Regions from separate parts of the Streptomyces sp. NPDC041205 genome, predicted to be linked through region 2. Evidence: riboswitches for the same ligand, from Rfam matches in the RefSeq annotation. Region 2 holds a riboswitch; each other region holds the start of a gene.
The links. Region 2 has a riboswitch for cobalamin ahead of ACZ6BG_RS02440 (ABC transporter substrate-binding protein). Riboswitches for the same ligand answer to the same signal wherever they lie in the genome.
Positions count from the first base shown of each region.

Region 1 (3,387 bases), 920 kb from region 2:
TTCGCCTTCCTCGCCGTCGAGCTGGTCGGCGTCACCGCGGGCGAGTCCAAGGACCCGAAGAAGACCCTGCCCAAGGCGATCAACACCGTGCCGTGGCGCATCGCCGTCTTCTACGTCGGCGCCCTGATCATGATCCTCTCGGTCGTGCCGTGGACGTCCTTCCAGCCGGGCGTCTCCCCGTTCGTCGCCGCCTTCGAGAAGATGGGCCTCGGCGTCGGCGCCGCGATCGTGAACTTCGTGGTCCTGACCGCCGCGCTCTCCTCCTGCAACTCGGGCATGTACTCCACCGGCCGCATGCTGCGCGACCTCGCGCTCAACGGCCAGGGCCCGAAGTTCTTCACCAAGCTCACCAAGAACGGCCTGCCGCTGGTCGGCACCACCGCGTCCGCCGCGCTGATGCTGGTCGGCGTGTGGATCAACTACCAGTGGCCGGGCGAGGCGTTCAACTACGTCGTCTCCTTCGCGACCATCTCCGGCATGTGGGCCTGGATCATGATCCTGGTCTCCCAGATCAACTACCGCCGCAAGGCCGACCGCGGCCTCGTCCCGCAGTCCACCTTCCGCGCGCCGGGCGCCCCGTACACGAGCTGGTTCGCGCTCGCCTTCATCGGCATGGTCATCGTGATGATGGGCATCGACAAGGACGCGCGGATCTCGCTGTACTGCGCGCCGATCTGGGCCGCGATCCTGTGCGTGTCCTACCTGGTCCTGAAGAGCCGCAACCCGGAGGCCGCGGCCTTCAAGAAGCGCGTGCACACCGGCCAGGCCGTCGAGAACGCCGCGGACGCCGCACCGGTCACCAAGGACTGACCCCGGACGGCTCCTGTCCAGCATGCGGGCGGCCTCGTACCACACTTCGGTACGGGGCCGCCCCGCTGCTTATCCTGGCCGACATGCTGACCATCACCCAGGCCCTCCACGACCAGATCGTCGCGCACGCGCGCAAGGACCACCCCGACGAGGCGTGCGGCGTCGTCGCGGGCCCGGCGGGCAGCGACCGCCCCGAGCGCTTCGTCCCGATGCTGAACGCGGCCCGCTCGCCCACGTTCTACGAGTTCGACTCGACGGACCTGCTCAAGCTGTACCGCGACCTGGACGACCGCGACGAGGAGCCCGTCGTCATCTACCACTCGCACACGGCGACCGAGGCCTACCCCTCCCGCACCGACATCAGTTACGCCAACGAGCCGGGCGCCCACTACGTCCTCGTCTCCACCGCCGACACCGACGACGCGGGCCCCTTCCAGTTCCGCTCCTTCCGGATCGTGGAGGGGGAGGTCACCGAGGAGGACGTCAGGGTCGTCGAGGCATACTGAGGCCGAGCTTCACGATTCACGACCCTCGAGGCGGCAGGACCCAGGAAGCCGGTGGAAATCCGGCGCGGTCCCGCCACTGTGACCGGCCGCGCCCCGCGCGCCCGGGAGTCAGGAACTGACCTGCCGCCTCCTCCACATGCACTCAGGGGACGCGGAAATCCCCTGGAGGAGGCCCGCACCCCATGCGTACCCGCGTACGTGCCCTCGCCCTGCCCGCCGCGGCGGCGATCCTGCTGCCGCTCACCGCGTGCTCGTCGTCCTCGTCGTCCGACGACGACTCCGGGAAACCCGACGCCAGGGCCGCCGGATTCCCGTACACCGTCACCAACTGCGGGACGAGGACGACGTACGACGCACCCCCGAAGCGCGCGGTCACCATGAACCAGCACGTGACGGAGATCCTCCTCGAACTGGGCCTCAAGGACCGCATCGCCGGGACCGCCTACCTCGACGACAAGGTGCTCCCCGAGTACGAGAAGGCGTACAAGTCGCGCCCGGTGCTCGCCAAGGAGTACCCCTCCTACGAGAAGCTCCTCGCCGCCAACCCCGACTTCGTGTACGGCGGTTACGCGAGCGCCTTCGCGGCGGGCGACGGCCGCTCCCGCGACGCCCTCGCCAAGTCCGGCATCAAGACCCGCCTCAACATCGAGGCCTGCGCCAAGAAGCCCGTCACGATGGACGACGTGTACCGCGAGGTGCGCGAGGCGGGCGCGACGTTCGGGGTCCGGGACCGGGCGGAGAAGTGGGTGCGCGACGCCAGGGCGGAACTGGCCGCCACGGCGAAGAAGTCGGCGAAGGGCGGCAAGGCCCCCGCCGTCTTCGTCTACGACAGCGGCGACAAGACGGCCTTCACCGCGGGCGGCCGCGGCATGGGCAACGACATCATCGAACGCGCGGGCGCCCGCAACGTCATGTCCGACCTCGACAAGTCCTTCGGCGACGCCTCCTGGGAGACGGTGGTCGACCGCCGCCCCGACGTCATCCTCATCTACGACTACGGCGCCTCCACGGTCGCCCAGAAGAAGAAGCGCCTCCTGGACGACCCGGCCCTCAAGGACGTCCCGGCCATCAAGAACAAGCGGTTCGCGGTGCTGCCGCTGTCGGACGTGGTGCTGGGGGTGCGGGCGCCGGGGGCGGTGCGGAAGCTGGCGGAGCAGTTGCGGTGAGCCGAGTGTGGCGCGGGGGCACATTTCAGCCCGTCCGGCGTTTGAGGACGAGCCGCGAAGAGGCGACAGCGGGGGTCCGGGGGCGGCAGCCCCCGGTTTCGGGAAGGGGCGGGATCGGGGAGCCCCCGGCAGGCCCCCACACCCGCACCCTCCCGTACACCCTCGTCGTCACGGCTCTGGTCCTCGGCCTCGCGGCAGCGAGCGTCGCCGCACTGGCGCTCGGCTCCGTACGGATCCCCACGGCCGACGTCGTCCAGATCCTGACGGGCAACGCGGACCCGTCCCCGTACCGCACGATCGTCCTCGACGTCCGCCTCCCACGAGTCATCCTCGGCGCGGCCGTCGGCGCGGGCCTGGCGGTGGTCGGCACCACCCTCCAGGCCCTGGTCCGCAACCCCCTGGCGGACCCGTTCCTCCTGGGGGTCTCCTCGGGCGCCTCCGCGGCAGCGGTCTCGGTGATCGTGCTCGGCCTCGGCGCGGGCATGGCGACAACGGTGACCATCCCGGCGGCGTCCTTCGCGGGCGCGTTCCTCGCCCTGCTCGTGGTGTACGCCCTCGCCCGCGAGCCCGGCGGCGGCTTCACGACGACCCGCCTGATCCTCGCGGGCGTGGCCGTCTCGTACGTCCTGTCGGCCCTGACCAGCCTGATCCTGGTCGTCTCGGCCCGCGCGGACCACCTCAAGGAAGTCCTGTACTGGACCCTCGGCGGCCTGGGCAGCGCCCGCTGGGACATGCTCGCGCTGCCGTTGACGGTCCTGGCCGTCGGCACGGCCCTGCTGATCGCGCTGGCCCGCCCGCTCGACCTGCTCCTGGTCGGTGAGGAGGGCGCGACCGTCCTCGGCCTGGACACGGCCCGGTTCCGCGCGGGCGTCTTCGTGCTGACCTCGCTGGTGACCGGCGTGCTC
Region 1 covers NZ_JBVIZH010000001.1:1,460,180-1,463,566, reverse strand. Annotated here, with positions in the region: gene ACZ6BG_RS06350 (amino acid permease) at 1-810, shown strand, start outside; gene ACZ6BG_RS06345 (M67 family metallopeptidase) at 894-1,316, shown strand; cobalamin riboswitch at 1,335-1,454, shown strand; gene ACZ6BG_RS06340 (ABC transporter substrate-binding protein) at 1,499-2,482, shown strand; gene ACZ6BG_RS06335 (FecCD family ABC transporter permease) at 2,596-3,387, shown strand, end outside.
Region 1: linked by a shared signal. The riboswitch ahead of ACZ6BG_RS06340 (ABC transporter substrate-binding protein) and the one ahead of ACZ6BG_RS02440 (ABC transporter substrate-binding protein) in region 2 are both predicted to bind cobalamin.

Region 2 (3,387 bases):
TGCTACGAGGACCAGGGGCCCGATTCCCATGATCGAGGTCACCGTGCGTGCCGGGCATGGGACGGACGGAGGCGGGTAGCCGCACCGGACGACAGGCCCGTCCGCGCCCGCGCACAATGGGGTCATGGGCCTCACGGCTACGGACATCACCGCCCGGGACGGCGCCGCCGCCTCCCGCGAGTTCGTCCGCGCCGCGCCCCCGCCCGGCGGCCTGGTCGTGTCCGCCGTGGGCTACCGCAGCAGCGGCCGGCGCCCCGCCCTGCACCGCGGCCTGCCGTCCCCGTACCTCACGCTGATCTTCTCCCTCGACGGCCCCGTCACCACCGGCCGCACCCCCGGCGAGGCGACCGGCCCCGACGCCGTCCGCACGGACATCGTCGTCGGCGGCTTGCACCAGAGGCCCGCGTACGTCGTCCAGCCCGAGCACGAGGCCGGGATCCAGCTCGCCGTGCACCCGCTCGCGGCCCGCGCGCTCCTCGGCCTGCCCGCCGCCGAGCTGGCCGGGCAGCTCGTCACCGACGGCACCGACGTGCTCGGCCGCCTGGCCGCCGACGTACGCGAACGCCTCTGCGAGCAGGAAGCCTGGGGCGACCGGTTCGCCTTCCTCAACGCCTACTTGGCGCGCCGCGCGGCCGACGCCGAGCGCGCCGGGGCGGTGCGGCCCGAGGTCGGCGAGGCCTGGGCCTGGCTCGCCCGGCACCGCGGCGCGGGCACCCTGCGCGGCCTGTCCGCGCACGTCGCCCTCAGCGAACGCCGGCTGTCCGCGCTGTTCCGCGCCGAGACCGGCGTCACCCCCAAACAGGCCGCCCGCCTCATCCGCTTCCAGCACGCGAAGGCGGCCGTCGTCCGCGCGGTCGCCGCGGACGCGCGCCCCGACCTCGCCCGGATCGCCGCCGACTGCGGGTACTACGACCACTCCCACCTCGTACGGGACTTCCGGCAGTACACGGGCGTGAGCCCCAGCGCCTGGATGGCCGAGGAGTGCCGGAATATCCAAGCCGGAGGGCACGCGGGCGGCGAAGACTGGGACGCATGAACAGCAACGAAACCCCGCAGAGCACGCAAAGCGCGCAGACCGGTCAGGCCGATCAGGCCCCTGCGAACCGGCGCGCGCCCGACGTCTGGGCCACCTTCCAGGCCGACGACGCCCCCGCCCTCATCGACTTCCTCGTCGGCACCGTCGGCTTCCTGCGCACCGCCGTCCACGAGGACGGCGACCGCGTCGCCCACGCCCAGCTCGACTGGCCCGAGGGCGGCGGCGTCATGCTCGGCAGCTACGACCCGAAGGCCGCCGAATGGTGCCTGCGGCCGGGCACGTTCGGCGCGTACGTCGTCACCGACCACGTCGACGACCTCTACCTCCGCCTCACCACCGCCGGTGTGAAGGTGATCCGCGAGATCGAGGACCAGCCGTACGGCAGCCGCGAGTTCGCGGTCGCCGACCCCGAGGGCAACAAGTGGTCCTTCGGCACCTACCGCGGTGAGCCCGCCCCGACCAGGAGTGATGCCGCGCCGGAGTGATAGCTTGCGGACGCCAGTCGTACCCGCACCTGGGTCGGGGAATCCGGTGGAAGTCCGGAACTGACGCGCAGCGGTGAGGGGGACGGGCGGGGCCAGCGGCCACTGGGAGTCCACGGACCCCGGGAAGGCGGCCCCGCCCGGACGAACCCGAGTCCGAAGACCTGCTGGCACCGCCGTCCGCACGGGCGGCGGAGTTCGCAGACCAGGCTCCGCGCATGAGCCCTGAGACTCGGGAAGACGTGTGCCTTCGACCACGCGACGCGTTCGCCGTACACCCCTCGCCGCCTTGCTGAGCGCGGGCCTCGTCCTGCTGACCGCGTGCGGCGGCTCGCCCGCGAAGACGTCGGAGAAGGCGCGGGCGGGCTACCCCGTCACCCTCACCGCGTGCGGCGAGCGGACGAAGGTGCAGGCCCCGCCGAAGCGGGCCGTCTCCCTCGACCAGGGCTCCACCGAGATCCTCCTCTCCCTCGGCCTGGCCGACCGCATGGTGGGCACCGGCACCTGGACGGACCCCGTCCTGAAGGGCCTGGAGAAGGAGAACGCCAAGGTCCCGCGGCTCGCCGACCGCTACCCGGCGCTGGAGAAGGTGCTCGACAAGGAGCCGGACTTCGTCAGCGCGTCGTTCCTCTACACCGTCGGCAAGGGCGGCGTCGCCGACCGCGCCAAGTTCACCGAACTCGGCGTACCCGTCTATGTCTCGCCGACCGACTGCGCGGGCAAGGACAACGCCGGTGACGACGACGGCACCCGCACCAAGACCCTCACCATGAACACCGTGTACGGCGAGATCCGCGACCTCGCGCGGGTCTTCGACGTGGAGAAGCGCGGCGAGAAGCTGATCGCGGACCTCAAGTCCCGGGCCGCGCGCGCAAAGAAGTCCATCGACGCCTCCGACACCACCCTCATGTACTGGTTCGCCAACTCCGAGTCCCCCTACATCGCGGGCTGCTGCGGCGCCCCCGGCGTCATCACCCGCGAACTCGGCGTGAAGAACGCCTTCGCCGACACCCGCGAGGAGTGGCCCCAGATCAACTGGGAGACCATCGCCGACCGCGACCCCGACGTCCTCGTCATCGGCGACCTCACCCGCAGGTCCCAGTCCGCCGAGAGCGCCCGCCAGAAGATCAAGTTCCTGGAGTCCAACCCGGCCACGAAGAACCTCACGGCGGTGAAGAAGAAGCGCTACGTCCTGCTCAGCGGTCAGGCCCTGAACCCGAGCATCCGCACCGTCGACGGCATCGAACAAGTCGCGGCGGCGCTGCGCGAGTTCGGCCTCACGAAGTGAGGGGCGCCGCGGACAGCGGTTCGCGTGGCGCCGTGGCCGGTGACGCGTCCTCCGAGGCCGCGCCCGGTGACGCGTCGTCGTACGAGACCGCGCCCGGTGACGTACGACAGGCATCCCCGGCCGGGCGCCTGCGTGCCGCGCTGCGCGGCGCACTCCTCTCCCTGGCCGGACTCGCGGTCCTGTTCCTCTCCATCGCCGTGGCCATCACCATCGGCCCCGCCGACATCTCCGTGCCCGACGTGTGGTCGGCCGTGGCGGCCCACCTCGGCTGGGGCGAGGCGGAGCTGACGCCGATCCGCGACGGCATCGTGTGGAACCTGCGGATGCCGCGCACGGTCCTCGCGGCGGTGTGCGGCGCGGGCCTCGCCGTGTGCGGGGCGGTGCTCCAGTCGCTGCTGCGCAACCCGCTCGCCGACCCGTTCGTGCTCGGCGTCTCCTCCGGCGCGTCCACGGGCGCCGTCGCCGTCGTGGTCCTCGGCGTCGGCGGGGGAGCGCTCACGGTGTCGGCGGGCGCGTTCATCGGCGCCGTCCTGTCGTTCGCCCTGGTCCTGCTGCTCAGCCACACCCTCGGCGACACCACG
Region 2 covers NZ_JBVIZH010000001.1:537,955-541,341, reverse strand. Annotated here, with positions in the region: gene ACZ6BG_RS02450 (helix-turn-helix transcriptional regulator) at 125-1,036, shown strand; gene ACZ6BG_RS02445 (VOC family protein) at 1,033-1,521, shown strand; cobalamin riboswitch at 1,519-1,704, shown strand; gene ACZ6BG_RS02440 (ABC transporter substrate-binding protein) at 1,763-2,806, shown strand; gene ACZ6BG_RS02435 (FecCD family ABC transporter permease) at 2,935-3,387, shown strand, end outside.

Region 3 (3,387 bases), 470 kb from region 2:
CGACGAGGTCCGCGTCGATCAGTTCCTCGGCCCGGTCCACGAACCGCACCACGACGCCGGGTTCGGCGGCGAGCGCGTCCACGTCGGTGAAGTTGGACATCAGCGGCACCGCGCACACGGCGACCCGCAGCACGTCCTCGCCGACGGGCGCCGCCACGGCGGACTCCCGCACCGCCCCGCGCAGCGAGACCCGCAGCCCGTCCTCCTCGTCGATGCCGAGCCCGTGCCGGAACGGCAGCACGCCGAAGGTGCGCCGCCCGGTGAGGTCGTGCAGCATGTCGAGCCCCGGTTCGAGCAGCGACACGTCCCCGCGGAACTTGTTGACGAGGAAGCCCGCGACCAGCTCCTGATCGGCCGGACTCAGCAGCGCCACGGTCCCGAAGAAGGAGGCGAAGACGCCCCCGCGGTCGATGTCCCCGACCACCACGACCGGGAAGCGGGCAGCCCGGGCGATCCCCATGTTCACGATGTCGGTGCGCCGGAGGTTGATCTCGGCGGGACTCCCCGCCCCTTCGCAGATCACGGCGTCATACGTGCCCCGAAGCTCCTCCAGGCATCCCACGACGGTGTCGAGCAGCGCCTCCTGCCGTCCCCCGTGATAGCCCCGGGCACTCATCTCGCCCACCGGCTTGCCCATGAGCACGACCTGACTCGACCGGTCGCTCCCCGGCTTCAGCAGCACGGGATTCATCAGCGCACTGGGCTCCACCCGCGCGGCCTGCGCCTGCATGGCCTGCGCCCGCCCGATCTCGGCCCCTTCGCGCGTGACGAACGAGTTCAACGACATGTTCTGCGCCTTGAACGGCGCGACGGAGACGCCCTTGCGGGCGAGCCACCGACAGATCCCAGCGGTGACCACACTCTTCCCGGCATCGGACGTGGTCCCGGCGACCAGCAGCCCACCACTCATGCGAACCGCCTCCACCGCTTCGGCCGGACCAGGTCCACAGCGATCGCGCTCCCCAGGGCGAGCCACCCGACCCGCCGGGACAACTTCACGGCCCGCTCGATGTCCTCCACGACGACGGCACGCCCCTCCCCGTTGAGGACGGGCCGGTGCTCGACCCGCCCCCCGTACGAGAGGGACCCCCCGAGCCGCACCCCCAACGCCCCCGCGAAGGAGGCCTCGACGACCCCGGCGTTGGGGCTCGGATGCTTCGAGGCATCGGCACGCCAGGCCCGCACCGCCCCACGGGGGGACCCTCCGGCGACCACGGCGAGCGCGGCGGTGAGCCGAGCCCCGGGCCACCCGGCGACATCGTCGAGCCGAGCGGAGGCCCACCCGTACCGGAGGTGGCGCGGGGACCTGTGCCCGACCATCGCGTCGAGCGTGTTGACGGCCCGGAACCCGACGAGCCCCGGCACACCCCCCACGGCCCCCCACACCAACGCCCCCACGACGGCGTCGGACGTGTTCTCGGCGACGGACTCCACGACGGCCCGGGCGATCCCGTCGGCGTCCAGCGCAGCGGGATCGCGCCCGCACAGATGGGGCAGCCGCTCCCGGGCGACGTCCACGTCCCCAGCGGCGAGCGCGCCCCCGATGGCGCGCGCCTCCCGCCCGAGGGTGGTCCCGCCGACGACGGCCCAGGTCGCGGCGGCGGTCAGCCCGACGGAAGCGGCACGCGAGCGGCGTACGGCGAAGGAGACGAGCGCACCGGCGCCGACGGCGCCCCCGGCGCACACCAGGGTGTGCAGCGCGCCCCACCCGCGGTGGTCACGCCACAGCACCCGCTCGACGGCCCCCGCCGCACGCCCGAACGCGGCGACCGGATGCCCCCGGCGAGGATCGCCGAGCAGCAGGTCACCGAGGAGTCCGGCGGCGGCGCCGTACGCGAAGTCGCGATCGGCACGCATGGGGGTCAGCCCGCCGACACGCGGCGGAGGGCTCTCGGCCGTGACGGGGCCCCGGGCGGAGCAGGGGACGGCAACGGGCGGCCGCGCATGGCGATATGTCCTCACTCAGGGTTTCCGCGCCCTGGTTCGACGAGACCGGCGGCGAGAGTTCCTGGCTCCCGGGGATCGCGTGGGATCCCCGATGACAGTGGCGGGACCGCGCCGGATTCGCACCGGCTTCCTCTGCTGCCGCCGTAAATGGCTCCGGCAGTCCACCATGGCCCGCGACGCCCGTCAACTCGCTGTTGACCTGCGACGGGAGAGTGTGCGGAGGTCCACATGGACCGTCTCGGGGGGCCGGTTTAGGGCTAGGCGGGCACAACCACTCTCCGTAAGCTTGAACATGACAGCAGGAGAGCGACGCGGAACGCGAACCCGGCAGGGCGCGGTCGAATGCCGCCGGGCCCCGGCGCCGTCCGGCTCTCGTGGCGGCAGTGGGCAAGGGGGCAGCGTGGCCGACGGGTACTTACCGGCAGGGCGGTGGTTCACCAGCAGCTACAGCACGGCGACCGGTGAATGTGTGGAAGTGGCTCATCCGGAGGGAGCGGTGTGGGTCCGTGACTCGAATCACCGCGGTGAAGGGCACATGAACGTGACGCCGTCGGCGTGGCGCGCGTTTGTCAGGGGGGTGGCCTCGGGGAGAGTCGGGGTGGAGTGAGCTGTCCCAGCGTGCGCACGAAAGGCTGGAGACCATGGGGGTTGAGAGCAGGCAGCTGCCGCTGAGCAGGCATGTCGCAGGGCCCGCCCGGCGCCTCATCTTCGTGTTGTACTGCGTGCTCAGCGGTGTTGTCGCGGTCGTCACGGGTGCTCTCGCCTCCCTCCTCGTGGAGGGGCTCCAGGTCCGGCTCGCGGTCTGGCTGGCCACGGCCGCGGTCGTGGCGGCGGGGGCCGGGGCCGTGTGGGGGCTCACGCCGCTCATCCCGCGCCGGCACGTGGAGCGGGACCGTCCGCGGACGCTCCGTCAGCCGGAGGGCCGGCGCCGGTCGTAGCGGCCGATTCCTGACGGCGACCGCGGCGCAGGGTCCGTACGAGCCAGCCCACCGCGGCGGTCAGCAGCCCGCAGCCGCCCGCTAGCGCGGCGACGAAGTGCCAGGGGTTGACGTCGTAGTGCGCGACGACGCCCCGGGCGACGATCCCCGCAGGCACGAGCGCCACGACGACCACGACGAGACACACCGACACACAGCCCGCCTTCGCCAGGAAGCCCAGCGTCTGCTGCTCCTGCGTGTGCAGACTCCGCTGGTGCTCGCTGTCGAGGAGGTGGTTCAGCTCGCGGGCGAACGCCGGATCCTTCATCCCTTCTCTGAAGAGGTCGTGGATGTGGGAGGGGCTGGTGGGTTCCGTGGGGACGGGCTCGCCGCCGTCCAGGGGATCAGCGGCCGGGCCCCCGTCGGCGCCCGTGACGCCGCCCGGGGGAGTGGGGGCGGCCGGGTTCGTGGTGTCTGAGGCCGTCAGGCAGCGCAACAGCCACCGTGCCAACGTGACGACCAG
Region 3 covers NZ_JBVIZH010000001.1:68,779-72,165, reverse strand. Annotated here, with positions in the region: gene ACZ6BG_RS00365 (cobyric acid synthase) at 1-910, opposite strand, end outside; gene ACZ6BG_RS00360 (cobalamin biosynthesis protein) at 907-1,857, opposite strand; cobalamin riboswitch at 1,981-2,131, opposite strand; gene ACZ6BG_RS00355 (DUF397 domain-containing protein) at 2,114-2,554, shown strand; gene ACZ6BG_RS00350 (hypothetical protein) at 2,812-3,387, opposite strand, start outside.
Region 3: linked by a shared signal. The riboswitch ahead of ACZ6BG_RS00360 (cobalamin biosynthesis protein) and the one ahead of ACZ6BG_RS02440 (ABC transporter substrate-binding protein) in region 2 are both predicted to bind cobalamin.